DNA from 2 places in the Noviherbaspirillum sp. ST9 genome. Region 1 is predicted to be linked to the other one. Evidence: predicted binding sites of a transcription regulator. Region 1 holds the regulator's gene; the other holds the start of a gene.
What was found. The regulator HrcA, encoded in region 1, represses chaperone genes, less so after heat shock. The targets are predictions, from matches to a motif close to TTAGCACTCNNNNNNNNNGAGTGCTAA.
Positions count from the first base shown of each region.

Region 1 (7,439 bases):
TCGCCCATCTTGAGCGCGGTGCCGGACGGGGCGTCCACCTTGTGACGATGGTGCGCTTCGATGATTTCGATGTCATAACCGTGGGAGAAGCTCTTCGCCGCCATTTCCAGCAGCTTGAGCGTGACGTTGACGCCGACGCTCATATTCGGTGCGAACACGACGGCAGTCTTTTGTGCGGCTGCCGCAATGGCGGCCTTGCCGGCTTCATCGAAACCGGTTGTGCCGATGATGACCTTGATGCCGTGCTGCGCGCAGTACTCGAGGTGCTTGAGCGTGCCTTCCGGGCGCGTAAAGTCGATCAGGAATTCGGCGTCGGCGAGACCTTTCGCCAGATCGGACTCGATGGTCACGCCCGCGGGCTTGCCCAGGAAGGCCGCCGCATCGGTGCCGATGGCCGGCGATTGCGGTACGTCGAGCGCGCCGACGAGTGTAGCGTCGTCTGCGTTCTGGATCGTTTCGATCAGCATGCGGCCCATGCGGCCGGATGCGCCTGCTACGGCGATTTTCAGTTGGCTCATGTGATGCTCTTACTTGCCGGCGGTGCCAGCGATGAATGCGAGATATTCTTGTTCAGTCGGCAAGGTGTCACCGTCGATGTTGACCACACGGTTATCCTTGAAGAAGACCGTCACGCGGCTGGCGATGACTTCGCCACTACTTTTCTTCATGCGGAACACGTAATCCCAGCGGTCGGCATGGAACATGTCAGTCAGCAGGGGCGTGCCGAGGACGAAACGCACTTGCTCGCGAGTGACGCCTTCGCTGCGCTGCATGCCTTCTTTTAGTTGCGCCACCATTTCACGCGACACGAAATTGCCCTGCTGAATATCGATGCGATAAGGCGTGAGAAATCCCAGGAAGCGCTGGATGCCGGTTGGCTTTGACGTCGTCAATGCGCTTGATGCGGATTGCTCGGCAGCCGGGGTGCTGGCGGCAGCGGGTTCGTCGATCAATGGATTTTTGCTCGCGCAACCGGAAAGGACGGCGGCGGCGAGGCAGAATGCCGCAGCAAGGGTTGAACGATCAGCACTGAAGGGCGACATTCGCATAAATGGTTCTCAATTCGTTGAGCAATCTGGCCAAAACGCTATATGATAAAGCAGATATACGGAAACCGACCAACAACATGACCAACACGCCTAATGATCTGAAAGCCAGCGGCCTGAAGGCGACGCTGCCGCGGCTGAAGATTCTCGAGATTTTCCAGACGAGCACGGTCCGCCATCTGAGTGCGGAGGACGTGTACAAGATTCTCCTGACCGAAAACATGGATGTCGGATTGGCAACGGTTTACCGCGTGCTGACGCAGTTCGAGCAGGCGGGCCTGCTGCACCGGAACCATTTCGAAACCGGCAAGGCGGTGTTCGAGCTGAACGCGGGGTCGCATCATGACCATCTCGTCTGCCTCGACTGCGGCAGGGTGGAGGAGTTTTTCGACGATGAGATCGAAAAACGGCAGCAGAAGATTGCGAAAGAGCGCGGGTTCGATATCTCCGAGCACGCGCTGGCACTTTACGGCCACTGCACCAAATCCGATTGCCCCCATCGGCCCCGTTGATCTGCCGAGCCGGCGATTGCCGGCAGCGTTCCTGAACTCATTGCTTTTCCCGCCTGCATAATCCGTTGTCATGCCCCGCCAAGGGGCCAACCACCGACTGCTGCAGGCCAGGTTTTCCCCTGATGACTGCCAATTCTGAAACCAGAGTCTATCCCCGCAAAGTCTTGCGCGCGCAGGCCCGCGTCGCGCTTCCCGGCATGCCGGCCCTGCGTGCCAAAACTATTGACATCTCCCTCGGCGGTCTATGTCTCATGGTTCCCGAGCAACTCCCGTCGGGAAAGGTATGCAATGTCGGATTCGAGGCGCCCTTGAATGGAAAGACGGTCCGTGTTTTTGCCATGGCCAAGGTGGTCTACAGCATCCTGGCCGGAACCGATGGATTTCGTACCGGCCTGCAATTCACGGAAATCGATGCGGCCAACAACAAGCTGCTGGCCGAAGTGATGATTTAAATCGTTACTCAGTGATGGCTGAGCGCGTTGGACAGAAGCTTGGCCGTGATGTCGACGATCGGTATGACGCGCTCGTAAGCCATGCGCGTCGGGCCGATGACCCCGAGTGTTCCCACGATCTTGCCGTTGACTTCATAGGGCGCGGTGACAATGCTCATTTCTTCCATCGGCACGAGCTGGGATTCGCCACCGATGAAAATCTGCACACCCGTCGCCTTGCTCGATACGTCGAGCAGTTGCATCAGGCTGGTCTTCTGCTCGAACAGGTCGAACAGCTTGCGCAGTGAATTCATGTTCGACGCGAGGTCGGTGACGCTGAGGAGATTGCGTTCGCCGGAAATGACAACATCTTCCTCGTTTTCTGCCATCGCATCGCTGCCCGCTTCCACCGCTGCCTGCATCAGGCGCGTCATGTCGTCGCGCAGCTGGCGCAATTCGTTCTGCAGGCGGGTCCGCACCTCGTCGAAGCCCAGGCCGGCGAAGTGCTGGTTGATGTAGTTCGCCGCCTGCACCAGCTGCGCCGGCGAGTAGTCGACATCGGTCAGCAGCAGGCGATTCTGCACATCTCCACCGGGCGTGACGATCACCAGGAGGATGCGCTTCTCGGAAAGCCGCATGAACTCGATCTGCTGGAAGACCGACTCATGGCGCGGCGTCATGACCACGCCGGCAAACTGCGACAGGGAGGACAGCATCTGGGCCGCATTGGAAATGATCTTTTGCGGCGAAGCTGTCTGCAGGCGCGGTTGCAGTTTCGATTCCACGGTCGTTTCGTCGATCGGCTGCACGGTCAGCAGGGTGTCGACGAACATCCGGTAGCCGCGCGGCGTCGGTATCCGTCCCGCCGAGGTGTGCGGGCTGCACACATAGCCGAGCTCTTCCAGGTCGGCCATGATGTTGCGAATGGTCGCCGGGGACAGTTCAAGTCCGGAAATCCTGGAAAGGGCGCGCGAGCCAACGGGCTGGCCGTCGGCGATATAACGTTCGACCAAGGCCTTGAGCAATGTTTGTGCGCGGGAATCGAGTTGCATACGATTATTCTACCGAGCCATGACAGCGGGTGCCAGAACATGTTGCCTGCAGGCGTCACCCGATATCGATTGTTATCAAGGGGTTACTGCTCATCCAGCCAGCTTTCCAGTTCGTACAGGTTGCCAAATACGGCATCCGGGCGAACTTGTTCTGGCAACACGCGGTCCGGCCCGAGCTCCTGGCGATTGATCCATGCAGCACGCAGGCCCGCTTTCTGCGCTCCTTCCACATCCAGGAACGGGTCGTCGCCGACATACAGGGTCTCCCCAGGCGAAACATCGAGCGCCGTGCATGCAGCGTGGAAAATCGCCGCATCCGGTTTCGCGAAGCCGATGTGATGCGCGGCAAGCGAAGCCTGGAAATAATGCGCCATGCCGACCACGTGCAAGTCGGCCACGCCATTCGACACAGAGCCTAGAACGACCCGTTCGCGGAGTCTTTCCAGTGCCGGGCGAACATCCTCGAACGGCGTCACTTCGTTTCGCGCTGTCGAAAACACATCCATTGCGTCGTCCACCAGCCTCACGTCCAGTCCGGCATCGGTAAATGCCTCCAGCAGCACGGCACGGCGCAAGAGGCGCAGGTCCAGCTGGTAGACCGGATCGGTTGCCATCAATTGCTGGCGTCGCTCGCGCATGCTTTCTATCGTGACGCGCTGGGCGACCGGCGGCGCGTTCAGCTTCAACCACTCGTAGAGCAGCTTTTCCGCGCGCTTGATGACCGGCACAATCGGCCACAGCGTGTCGTCCAGGTCGAACAGTACGGCTCTTATACTTGACATATGGGATCGGGTTCTTGCGTTTCAATGCCTGTAACAGACCCTCAAATTATGGTCTAATCTGCTGCATGTTGCCTTTCAAGCCATTTGACCGCTCGGTCGCCTTCCAGACTGTTGCCATCGTCGGCAAATACATGGCCGCCGGTATCGAGCAGTCATTGTCTGACATTGCCGGATTCCTCGCACAATCCGGGCACAAGGTCGTGCTCGAAGCAGAAACCGCCCAGAGCGTGTCGCTTCCCGGGGTGCCGGCCATGACGCCCGCCGAGATCGGCGCCAACGCCGACGTCGCCATTGTCGTTGGCGGTGACGGTACGATGCTAGGCATCGCGCGTCAGCTCGCGCCATACAACGTTCCCCTGATTGGCATCAACCAGGGGCGTCTCGGTTTCATGACCGACATTTCGCAGGAAGGCATGATCCAGGTGCTGGCCGACATGCTTTCCGGAAAACTCGAGTCCGAACAGCGCACCCTGCTGGAAGGATCGGTGGTGCGCGACGGCGAGCCAATCTTCCACGCGCTGGCCTTCAACGACGTCGTGGTGGCGCGCGGGTCGACCACTGGCATGGCTGAACTGAAGGTCGAGGTCGACGGACACTTCATGTACAACCAGCGCTCCGACGGTCTGATCATTTCCACGCCGACCGGATCGACCGCTTATGCCCTGTCGGCAGGCGGCCCGCTGCTGCATCCAAGTCTGTCCGGCATGGTGCTCGTGCCGATCGCGCCGCACGCGCTCTCCAACCGGCCCATCGTCGTTCCCGATTCCTGCACCGTGGTCGTCGAAATCATGGGCGGACGCGACATCAGCGTCAATTTTGACATGCAGTCGCTGGCCAGCCTGCAGCATCACGACCGCATTTTCATCCGCCGTTCTGCACACACCATTACCTTCCTGCATCCGCAAGGCTGGAGCTACTACGATACCCTGCGGGAAAAGCTGCACTGGCATGAGTATCCCTCCGTGGCGGGGAAGTTAAAATAGCAGGCTGTTTTTGCCCGAAAAGCCATTTCCGACATGCTTCGCACACTTTCCATCCGCGATTTCGTGATCGTTGATTCGATCGAACTCGAGTTTGCCCCAGGCTTCACCGTCTTCACCGGCGAAACCGGCGCCGGCAAGTCCATCCTGATCGATGCGCTTGCACTGGCGCTTGGCGGCCGGGGCGATGCCAGTGTCGTGCGCGAAGGCGCGGCGAAAGCCGATATCACTGCCGAGTTCAGCACGCATGATGAAGTGGAGTCATGGCTGGCGGAGCAGGAGATCAGCAATGACGAAGGCAGCGTGCTCCTGCGGCGCGTGATCGACAATGCGGGCCGCTCGAAGGCGTTCATCAATGGGATCACCGCAACGGCCGCGCAGTTGCGCGAGCTGGGCGAAATGCTGGTCGACATCCATGGCCAGCATGCGCACCAGTCGCTGTTGAAGGTGGACGCACAGCGCGTGCTGCTCGACACCCAGGCCGGCTTGCTTGACGAGGCCAAAGCGGTGTCTGTCGCCCACAAGGCCTGGCGCGCGCTGGCACGGCAACGCGAAGAATTCGAGACCAACGCCAAGAATGTCCTGCTCGAACGCGAGCGCCTCGAATGGCAGGTCGGCGAGCTGGAAAAACTCGCGGTCAAGCCGGGCGAGTGGGCCGAGATCAGCAACGAGCACAGCCGGCTCGCGCACGCCGCCAGCCTGCTCGAAGGCGCCCAGGAAGCCTTGACCGTCATTTCCGAATCCGACACCAATCCCATCCTGTCCCAATTGTCCGCACTGACGCTGAAGCTGGGCAAGCTGTCCGATGTCGATGCCGCACTGAAGCCGGTCGTCGATGCGCTGGAACCCGCCCGCATCCAGTTGCAGGAGGCGGTCTATGCACTTAATGATTACCTCGGCCGCGTCGAGCTCGATCCGGCACGCCTGCAGGAAGTGGAGGCGCGCCTCGACGCGATCCATTCCACCGCACGCAAGTTCCGCGTCACGCCCGAGGACCTGCCACAGGAATACGAGACTCTGTCCGTACAGTTGAAGCAGCTGGCCGATGCCAGCGATGTCGAGGCCCTGCGCGCCCAGGAGGAAAGGCTCAAGAGCGAGTACATGTCTACCGCCGGAAAGCTGTCGAAGGCGCGCGCAAAAGCGGCCAAGGCATTGAGCGAAGCCGTCACGGACGCTATGCAGGACCTGAGCATGTCGGGCGGGCGTTTTGTCATCGCATTGAACGAGTGCGAACCCGCCGCCTACGGCTTGGAGCAGGTGGAATTCCTGGTCGCCGCCCATGCCGGAACCTCGCCGCGCCCACTGGCGAAAGTGGCATCCGGCGGTGAACTGGCGCGCATTTCGCTGGCGATTTCGGTCATTACTTCGACCGCAACCGTGACGCCGACGCTGATTTTCGACGAAGTCGACAGCGGCATCGGCGGTGGCGTGGCGGAAGTCGTGGGCCGCCTGCTCAAGCGGCTTGGCCAGGACCGCCAGGTGCTGTGCGTGACCCACCTGCCACAGGTCGCCAGCCAGGCCAACCAGCATTTCCAGGTCAGCAAGCGCAGCCTCGAAGGGCGTACCTTGTCCAACATCGACGCACTCGATTCGAAAGCGCGCATCGAGGAAATCGCCCGCATGCTCGGCGGCCTCGAAATCACCGCAACAACGCGCAAGCACGCGCGCGAACTGCTCGCCTCCTAACACAGAACAACAGGAAACCCGCACACGATGCGCCCCAATCCGGAACCGCCGTATTCGCACGGCACGCTGTCAAAGACCGGCCTTGTCCTGGTCAACCTTGGTACGCCCGACGAGCCGACCACGCCCGCCGTTCGGCGCTACCTCAAGCAATTCCTGTGGGACCCGCGCATGGTGGAAATCCCGCGAGCGCTCTGGTGGCTCATTCTCCACGGCGTGATCCTGCCATTCCGTTCGTCGAAATCGGCGGCCAAGTATGCGTCCATCTGGACGCAGGAAGGTTCGCCCCTGCTGGTGCATACGAAGAAGCAGGCGGCGCTGCTCCGCGGCTATCTCGGTGAACGCGGACATGATGTGCAGGTCGCCTATGCCATGCGCTACGGCAGTCCCTCCGTGGCCCAGGTCGTCGACAAGCTCAAGGCCGATGGCTGCGACCGCATCCTGATCCTGCCAGCTTATCCCCAATATTCGGCGACGACGACGGCGTCCATCTTCGATGCCGTGTTCAGTCATTACGCGAAGGTACGCAACGTGCCCGAGCTGCGCTTCGTCAAGCACTATCACGACAACGAGGGCTACATCGACGCGCTGAAGAACTCCGTACTGGCGCATTGGGAAGTGCACGGCAGGCCCGACAAGCTGGTCATGAGTTTCCACGGCGTGCCCAAGCGAACGCTGCTCTTGGGCGATCCCTACCACTGCGAATGCCACAAGACGGCGCGCCTGCTGGCGAATGCACTGCGGCTGACGCCCGAGCAGTACATCGTCACCTTCCAGTCTCGCTTCGGCAAGGCGGAGTGGTTGCAGCCCTACACGGCGCCGACCGTCCAGAAGATGGGCAAGGAAGGCGTGCGCCGCATCGACGTGCTATGTCCCGGCTTTTCCAGCGATTGCCTGGAAACCCTGGAAGAAATTGCAATGGAGGTCAAGCAGGACTTTCTTACCGCTGGCGG
Region 1 is NZ_JBLWFR010000007.1:241,789-249,227, reverse strand. It holds gene dapB (4-hydroxy-tetrahydrodipicolinate reductase) at 1-518, opposite strand, end outside; gene ACNOHI_RS17810 (outer membrane protein assembly factor BamE) at 528-953, opposite strand; gene fur (ferric iron uptake transcriptional regulator) at 1,127-1,558, shown strand; gene ACNOHI_RS17800 (PilZ domain-containing protein) at 1,681-2,010, shown strand; gene hrcA (heat-inducible transcriptional repressor HrcA) at 2,019-3,041, opposite strand; gene ACNOHI_RS17790 (HAD family hydrolase) at 3,125-3,823, opposite strand; gene ACNOHI_RS17785 (NAD kinase) at 3,889-4,806, shown strand; gene recN (DNA repair protein RecN) at 4,840-6,489, shown strand; gene hemH (ferrochelatase) at 6,517-7,439, shown strand, end outside.

Region 2 (7,439 bases), on a different contig from region 1:
TTCTGCTGCTTGAGGTGCACGTGACTACACTGACCATCCAATCCAAACGCTTGGCCCAGTACTGGGCATTGACGAAGCCCAGGGTGACGCAGCTCGCCGTATTCTGCGCCGTCATCGGCATGTTCCTCGCCTCGCCTGAATTACCCGATTGGCGCGTGGTCGTCGCCGCAACGATCGGCATCTGGCTGCTTGCCGGCGCTGCGTTCGCGGTCAATTGCTTGGTGGAGCGCGAAATCGATGCGCGCATGGCGCGTACCGCGCGCCGCCCGATGGCACGCGGCGAACTGACGGTGTCGCAGACCCTCGTGTTTTCCGGCGTGATCGGCGGCATCGGCATGTGGGTGCTCTTCAATTTCGTCAATCCGCTGACCATGTGGCTGACATTTGCCACGTTTGTCGGATATGCGGTGATCTACACGATGCTGCTCAAGCCGGCGACGCCGCAGAACATCGTCATCGGTGGCCTGTCCGGTGCAATGCCGCCGGCGCTCGGATGGGCGGCGATTGCGAACGACGTATCGATGGAAGCCTGGATTCTTGTCCTGATCATCTTCGTCTGGACACCGCCGCATTTCTGGGCGCTCGCCATGTACCGCCGCGACGATTATGCGAAGTCCGGCCTGCCCATGCTGCCGGTGACGCACGGCCCGCAATTCACGCAGTTTCATATCTGGCTTTACACCATCATCCTCGTGGCGACCACGATGCTGCCGTTTGCCGTCCAGATGAGCGGACTGATTTACCTCGCCAGCGCCACCGTGCTGGGCGGCATTTTCCTCTGGTATGCGTGGCAGGTTTACCGGCATTACACCGACCTCATCGCGCGCAAGACCTTTGCCTATTCCATCGTCTACCTGTCACTGCTGTTTGCCGCGCTGCTGGTCGACCACTACATCAAGCTCTAACCATGTCATTCATCACGGCAAGACGCGCCGCGGCGCTTGCGCTCGCTGCGGCGAGCCTCATGCTCGGCGCATGCGACAAGCCGGGCGAAGGCACGCAAATGATGCTGTCCCCGGCCAAGTCGACTTTCAAGAACACCGATGTGACCGGACTTGATTACGCGAAGGACTTTGCCATGCCGGACCACACCGGCAAGATGCGCACGTTGGCCGACTTCAAGGGCAAGGCGGTGGTCGTGTTCTTCGGCTATACGCGGTGCCCGGATGTGTGCCCGACAACGATGGCAGAGATGGCGAACGTGATGCAGCAGCTCGGCCCCCTGGCGGAGAAGGTCCAGGTGCTGTTCGTGACGGTGGACCCGGAGCGTGACACACCTGAATTGCTGTCCAAGTACGTGCCGTCCTTCGACCCACGCTTCCTCGGTCTCGTCGGCGACAAGGCGCAGACGGAAAAGATCGCGAAGGATTTCCGGGTGTTCTACCAGAAGGCGGCAGGCAAGGAGCCGGGAAGCTACACGATGGACCACACGGCGGGCAGCTACATCTTTGACCCGCAAGGGCGGTTGCGTCTGTTCGTGCGGCACGGCCAGGGGCCGGAGCCGATTGCGCATGACTTGAAACTGCTGCTTTCCTGAAAGCATTCGACAAAAGAAAAAGGCGCCCAGTGACGGGCGCCTTTTTTATTGCCGAAGTTCCAGTCAAACGTAGGCAGCAAGCGTGCCTTTCATCTTCTTCAACGCGGCGCTTTCGATCTGGCGGATGCGCTCGGCGGACACGCCGAACTCGTCAGCCAGTTCGTGCAGCGTGGCGCCGGAACCGTCGTCATTCGAGAGCCAGCGCGCTTCGACGATGCGGCGCGAACGCGGGTCGAGCTTTTCGAGTGCCGCTTCCAGCCCTTCGGACTGCATCCGGTCGAACTGCTTCGCTTCCATCGCCTTCGTCGGCTCTGCGGTATCGGAGGACAGGTAAGCGATCGGGGCGAACTTGTCGTCTTCGTCATCGCTCGGTCCGTCGAGGGCGATGTCGTGGCCCGACATGCGGGTTTCCATCTCGATCACTTCCTCGCGCTTGACGTTGAGCGACTTGGCGAGATCGTCGACCTGCGCCGGCGTCATCGCGTCCAGGCTTTCCTTGTGGCTGCGCAGGTTAAAGAACAGCTTGCGCTGTGCCTTCGTCGTGGCGATCTTCACCAGGCGCCAGTTCTTCAGGATGTATTCGTGAATTTCGGCCTTGATCCAATGCATCGCATACGACACCAGGCGCACGCCCTGGTCGGGATCGAAGCGCTTTACCGCCTTCATCAAGCCGATGTTGCCTTCCTGGATCAGGTCGGCATGCGGCAGCCCGTAGCCAAGGTAGCCACGCGCGATGGAAACCACCAGACGCAGGTGCGACATGACCAGTTTCTGCGCCGCCGCCAGATCGTTCTGCTCGCGCAGGCGACGGGCAAGCGACGTCTCTTCTTCGTGCGTCAGCATCGGAATGCGATTGACGGACGAGATGTACGCTTCGATGTTGCCGAGGCTGCCCGGGAAACCGAGCGTCAGGGCATGACTTCCCATCGGAACCAATGCGGTTTGTGCAGAAGTTGCTTTCATCGTTTCTCCTTGCCTTGCCAGTGTTTCCTCTATTGAAACGAGGAGGATGACTGATTTCGTCACTATATTAGCACTCTCAAGGGGTGAGTGCTAATGCGCGTTTTCAACGGTCGAGATAGGAAGTATCTATTCCGAGGGCTGTTTCCACATAGCTAACTGACTATAGAACAGGAGCCAGGGGAAAAGTTGTTAAGAATCAAAATGTTGCAGGAAAAGACCTGCGCAGGATCTAGGGAAGTCGAGCCAGTTGCCGCCTGACAGATAGCAGCGCTCCGGCCAGACCCAGTCCCGCGCTTATTGCCAACATGGCAAGTGTTGCGCTGATGCCTAGCGGTGCCAGCCGGAACTCCGACGCGTACAGCCGTGCGAAATCGGTGATGGCGTCGTTCAATGGGTGAAGCGAAACCGCCACTGCCCCAAGTGCCGCTGCGCCCGCGCATAATCCGAGCAGGGCACCGGTGTAGTAGAACGGCCGGTAAATATACGAGTCCGTCGCGCCGAACATCCGGCACACTTCAATTTCGTCGCGTTGCGTCATCACCTGAAGACGGATGGTATTGAAGACCACGGCAACGACGACGACGCCCAGCGTGGCAGCGAGGAACAGTAACGCAAGCCGCAAGACGTGCATCAGGGCGGCGAGGCGCTTGACCCATGCGGAATCGATCTGGACGTATTCGACACCGGGCAGGGATTTGAGTTGCGCAGCGAGGGTTTCGACTTTCGCGGCATCCGAGGCATCGCGCACGCCGGAAAGTTTCAGCACGTAACCATCCGGCAACGGATTTTCGCCGAGCGCCGTGATGGCGTCGTCGAGGCCAGTCTTGTTCTTCAGCAGGGTGAGGGCCTGCTCACGTGGAATGAATTCCAGTTTTCCGGCGTTGCCCGATTCCTGAACCGTGCGGCGGATCTGCGAACCGAGTGCGGTTGCCCGTTCCCGTGGCGTTTCCATGGACATGAAGATGCTGATTTCCGGTTCTACAGCGAGCTGCTCGGACACCGGGCGTACGTTTTCGAGCAGGGTTAGACCGGCGAACGGCAGGGCGAGCGCAATCGCCACCACCACCACATTCAGGGAAAAGCTTCCGGGAGAGCGCAGCAGGTGCCGGAAAGCGCTTGCCAGTGCGAGGACATGCTGTCTGAGCCAAACGATCATGCGGCCCCCTGGAAGGATTCCACGGCCGGCGCACCGGTAAGGTGCCCGTGTTCGAGATAGACCACACGCGGCGCACTGGCGAGGATACTTTCGTCATGCGTAGCAATGATGCAGGTCACACCAACGCCGTGGAAGGCCCTCAGCGCATCCATGACCTTTTTAGCGCTTGCGCGGTCCAGGTTGGCGGTCGGTTCGTCGGCAAGAATGATCTGGGGGCGATTGACGATCGCGCGCGCAATTGACACCCGCTGCTGCTCGCCCCCGGATAGCGCCATCGGATCCGACGCTGCCTTGTCGAGCAGGCCGACCTTGTCGAGCGCGGCACGCGCACGCTTTTCGGCGTCAGACCCGGCGGTTCCAATGACCAGCAGGGGCAACATGACGTTGGCAAGCACGCTGCGGTCGTTCAGCAGGCTCTGCTGCTGGAAGATCAGGCCGAGGTTGCGGCGCAGGTAGGGCAGTCCCGAGGCGTTCAGCCGGCCGACATCCTGGCCGTTGACCGACACGGTTCCCGAAGTGGGGCGCTCCATTACCGCGATCATCTTGAGCAGGGTCGATTTGCCTGCGCCTGACGGACCGGACAAGAAGACGAGTTCGCCCTTGTCGATCGTCAGGTCGATATCGGTCAGGGCGGAAGACCCGCGCCCGTATTGCTTGGAAACGTGCCGGAACTCGATCATGTCAGCTCAGCAGCGCATCGACGAATTCTTCGGCATTGAAGGGCTGCAGGTCTTCGATCGTTTCGCCGACGCCGATGAAGTAGACCGGCACCGGGCGGGTCTTTGCAATTGCGGCAAGCACGCCGCCCTTGGCGGTACCGTCCAGCTTGGTGATGACCAGGCCGGTCAGTTGCAGCGCATCGTCGAAAGCCTTCACTTGCGCCAGCGCGTTCTGTCCCGTATTGCCGTCGATGACGAGCAGGACTTCATGCGGCGCGTTCTGCATACCCTTGCCGATCACGCGCTTGATTTTCTTGAGCTCTTCCATCAGGTGCAGCTGTGTCGGCAGGCGGCCTGCGGTATCGACCATCACCACATCGACATTGCGCGCCTTGGCGGATTGGACCGCGTCGAAGGCGACGGCGGCTGGATCGCCCGATTCCTGGGCAACCACCGTGACATTGTTGCGCTGGCCCCAGATCGCGAGCTGTTCGCGCGCGGCGGCACGGAAGGTGTCGCCGGCGGCGAGCAGGACGGACTGATGGTGCGCCTGCAGATGCTTGGCCAGCTTGCCGATTGTGGTGGTCTTTCCAGCGCCGTTGACGCCGGCGATCATCATGACCAGCGGCTGTTCGCGGCCAAGCACCAACGGCTTCTGCAGCGGCGAGAGCATGTCGATCAGCAGGGTGCGCAGCGCCGCCTTGACCTGTTCGGCCTCGGTCAGTTTTTCCGCCTTGACCTTCTTCTTGAGTTCGTCGAGGAGGAAGTGGGTTGCTTCCACGCCGGCGTCCGAGACCAGCAGGGCGGATTCGAGTTCTTCGTAGAGGTCGTCGTCGATCTTGGCGCCAACGAAGAGCGTGGTCAGGTTCGTGGACGTTTTCGACAGGCCGGCCTTCAGGCGCTGTAGCCAGGAGCGCTTCTGCTCGGGCGGGGGCGGCTCCGCGGGAACGATTTCGCCCTCGGGCTCTTCCACCGCAACCGGTGTCGGAACCGGAACCGGCTCGGGAAGTGGGGCCGGCGCGGCAACGGTAACAGGAACAGGTTCCGGCGCTGGCACCTCGACAGGCTCGGGCACAACCTCGGGTACCAGCGGCTGTTCCTTCTTGAACAAGTTCAGCCAGGAGGACTTTTGCGGCGCCGGTGCCTCGGCCGGCGCGGGAGCGACTTCCGGTGCGGCTGTTTCTGGTGCCGCCTCCGTTGGCGGCGCAGGCGTATCTTTCGGTTTTTTCTTGAAGAAACTAAACATCGGAGCAGGGGAGGTGGGCAGTCCTGGGCGCGCAAAGCGTCGCCGCAGAAAGAAGATACAATCGGAACCTCATTTCACGGGTGGCGTCATCTTGCATTGCCACCGCATCAAACCAGTCCTCTATTTTATCAGAGCGGAGATTATGAAATTCCGGATCGCCTTATTGCTGTCCGCGTGGATGCTGGCCTTCCTGCCGACGGCCTCGCATGCGGCGGCAGCGCAGGAGTTCATGTTGAAGAACGGCATGAAAATCATCGTCAAGGAAGACCATCGCGCGCCGACAGTGGCGCACATGATCTGGTACAAGGCCGGGTCGATGGATGAACAAAATGGCACCACGGGCGTCGCGCACGCGCTGGAACACATGATGTTCAAGGGGACGAAGACGCTGAAGCCGGGCGAATTCAGTCAGCGCGTAGCGGCATTGGGCGGGCGCGAGAACGCATTCACGAGCAAGGACTACACGGGCTATTTCCAGCAGATCGAGAAGTCGAAGCTGGAAAAGGTCATGGCGCTGGAAGCCGACCGCATGGCAAATCTCATTCTCGACAAGGAAGAGTTCTCCCGCGAAATCCGCGTCGTCATGGAGGAGCGCCGCTGGCGTACCGAGGACCAGCCTATTCCGCAGGTCTACGAGGCGCTCAATGCAACTGCCTTCACCGCCCATCCGTACCACCACCCGATCGCCGGCTGGATGAGTGACTTGCTGACCATGACTGTGCAGGATGCCAAGGCCTGGTATGAGCGCTGGTACGCGCCCAACAATGCGGTGATGGTTGTGACGGGCGACGTCGACGCGAAGCAGGTGCTTGTGCTGGCGGAGAAGCACTTCGGCAAGATTCCGCGCAAGGCGGTGCCGGTGACGAAGGTTCAGGAAGAGCCACCGCAACGCGGTATTCGCAGGGTGACGGTCAAGGCCCCTGCTGAAAATCCCTATGTTGTTCTTGCCTTCAAGGTTCCCGCCTTGCGCGACGTGGAGAAGGACGACGAGTCGCATGCGCTCGACGTGCTTGCGGCGATCCTTGACGGGTACGACAACGCCCGCCTGAACGCCAAACTGGTTCGCACCGACCGCGTCGCCAATTCGGCCGGTGCCGGCTATACGAACATCGCGCGGGGCCCCGTGCTGTTCCTGCTCGATGGCACGCCCGCGACCGGCACGACGACCGAGCAACTCGAAAAGCTGCTGCGCGCCGAAGTCGAGCGCATCGCGAACGAAGGCATTTCGGAACAGGAACTCAAGCGCGTGAAGGCGCAGCTGATCGCCGGCCAGATCTACAAGCGCGACTCCATCTTCGGCCAGGCGATGGAAATCGGCACCATGGAAATGTCGGGCATCTCGCATACCAAGATCGACCGGATCATCGACAAGCTCAAGGAAGTGACCGGCGAGCAGGTGCAGGCCGTCGCGAAGAAATACTTCGGTGACGACGCGCTCACGGTGGCCACCCTCGTGCCGCTGCCGATCACTGAGAAAAAAGCTCCCGCAGCACCCAAGGGCTTGCGTCACTAATGGTGGAATAGAACATGATGAAACGCATTCTCTTTGCATTCCTGCTTGCCTTCGCGAGCGCTGGCCCGGCCAGCGCCGCGCTGAAGATCCAGTCCTGGAGCCTCGCCAACGGCGCGAAGGTCCTGTTCGTCGAAAACCACTCGATTCCCATCCTCGACGTCAGCGTTGAGTTCGACGCAGGCTCGCGGCGCGACCCGCAGGGCAAATCGGGGACGGCGGAACTCACCAACGCCATGCTGGCACGCGGCCTGCGCGAGTCGGCCACGCCCAGCCAGGAACCGGCGATGACTGAGGCGCAGATTTCCGACGCCATCGCTGATACGGCGGCCCAGCGCGGCGGCGGTGTCGGCGGCGACCGCGCCGGT
Region 2 is NZ_JBLWFR010000001.1:441,841-449,279, forward strand. It holds gene ACNOHI_RS02155 (COX15/CtaA family protein) at 1-13, shown strand, start outside; gene cyoE (heme o synthase) at 21-905, shown strand; gene ACNOHI_RS02165 (SCO family protein) at 1,004-1,537, shown strand; gene rpoH (RNA polymerase sigma factor RpoH) at 1,601-2,500, opposite strand; gene ftsX (permease-like cell division protein FtsX) at 2,730-3,656, opposite strand; gene ACNOHI_RS02180 (cell division ATP-binding protein FtsE) at 3,653-4,336, opposite strand; gene ftsY (signal recognition particle-docking protein FtsY) at 4,338-5,561, opposite strand; gene ACNOHI_RS02190 (M16 family metallopeptidase) at 5,704-7,074, shown strand; gene ACNOHI_RS02195 (M16 family metallopeptidase) at 7,092-7,439, shown strand, end outside.
Region 2: a site for HrcA is predicted at 2,568-2,594, ahead of rpoH (RNA polymerase sigma factor RpoH). Genes of this name have one in related genera too.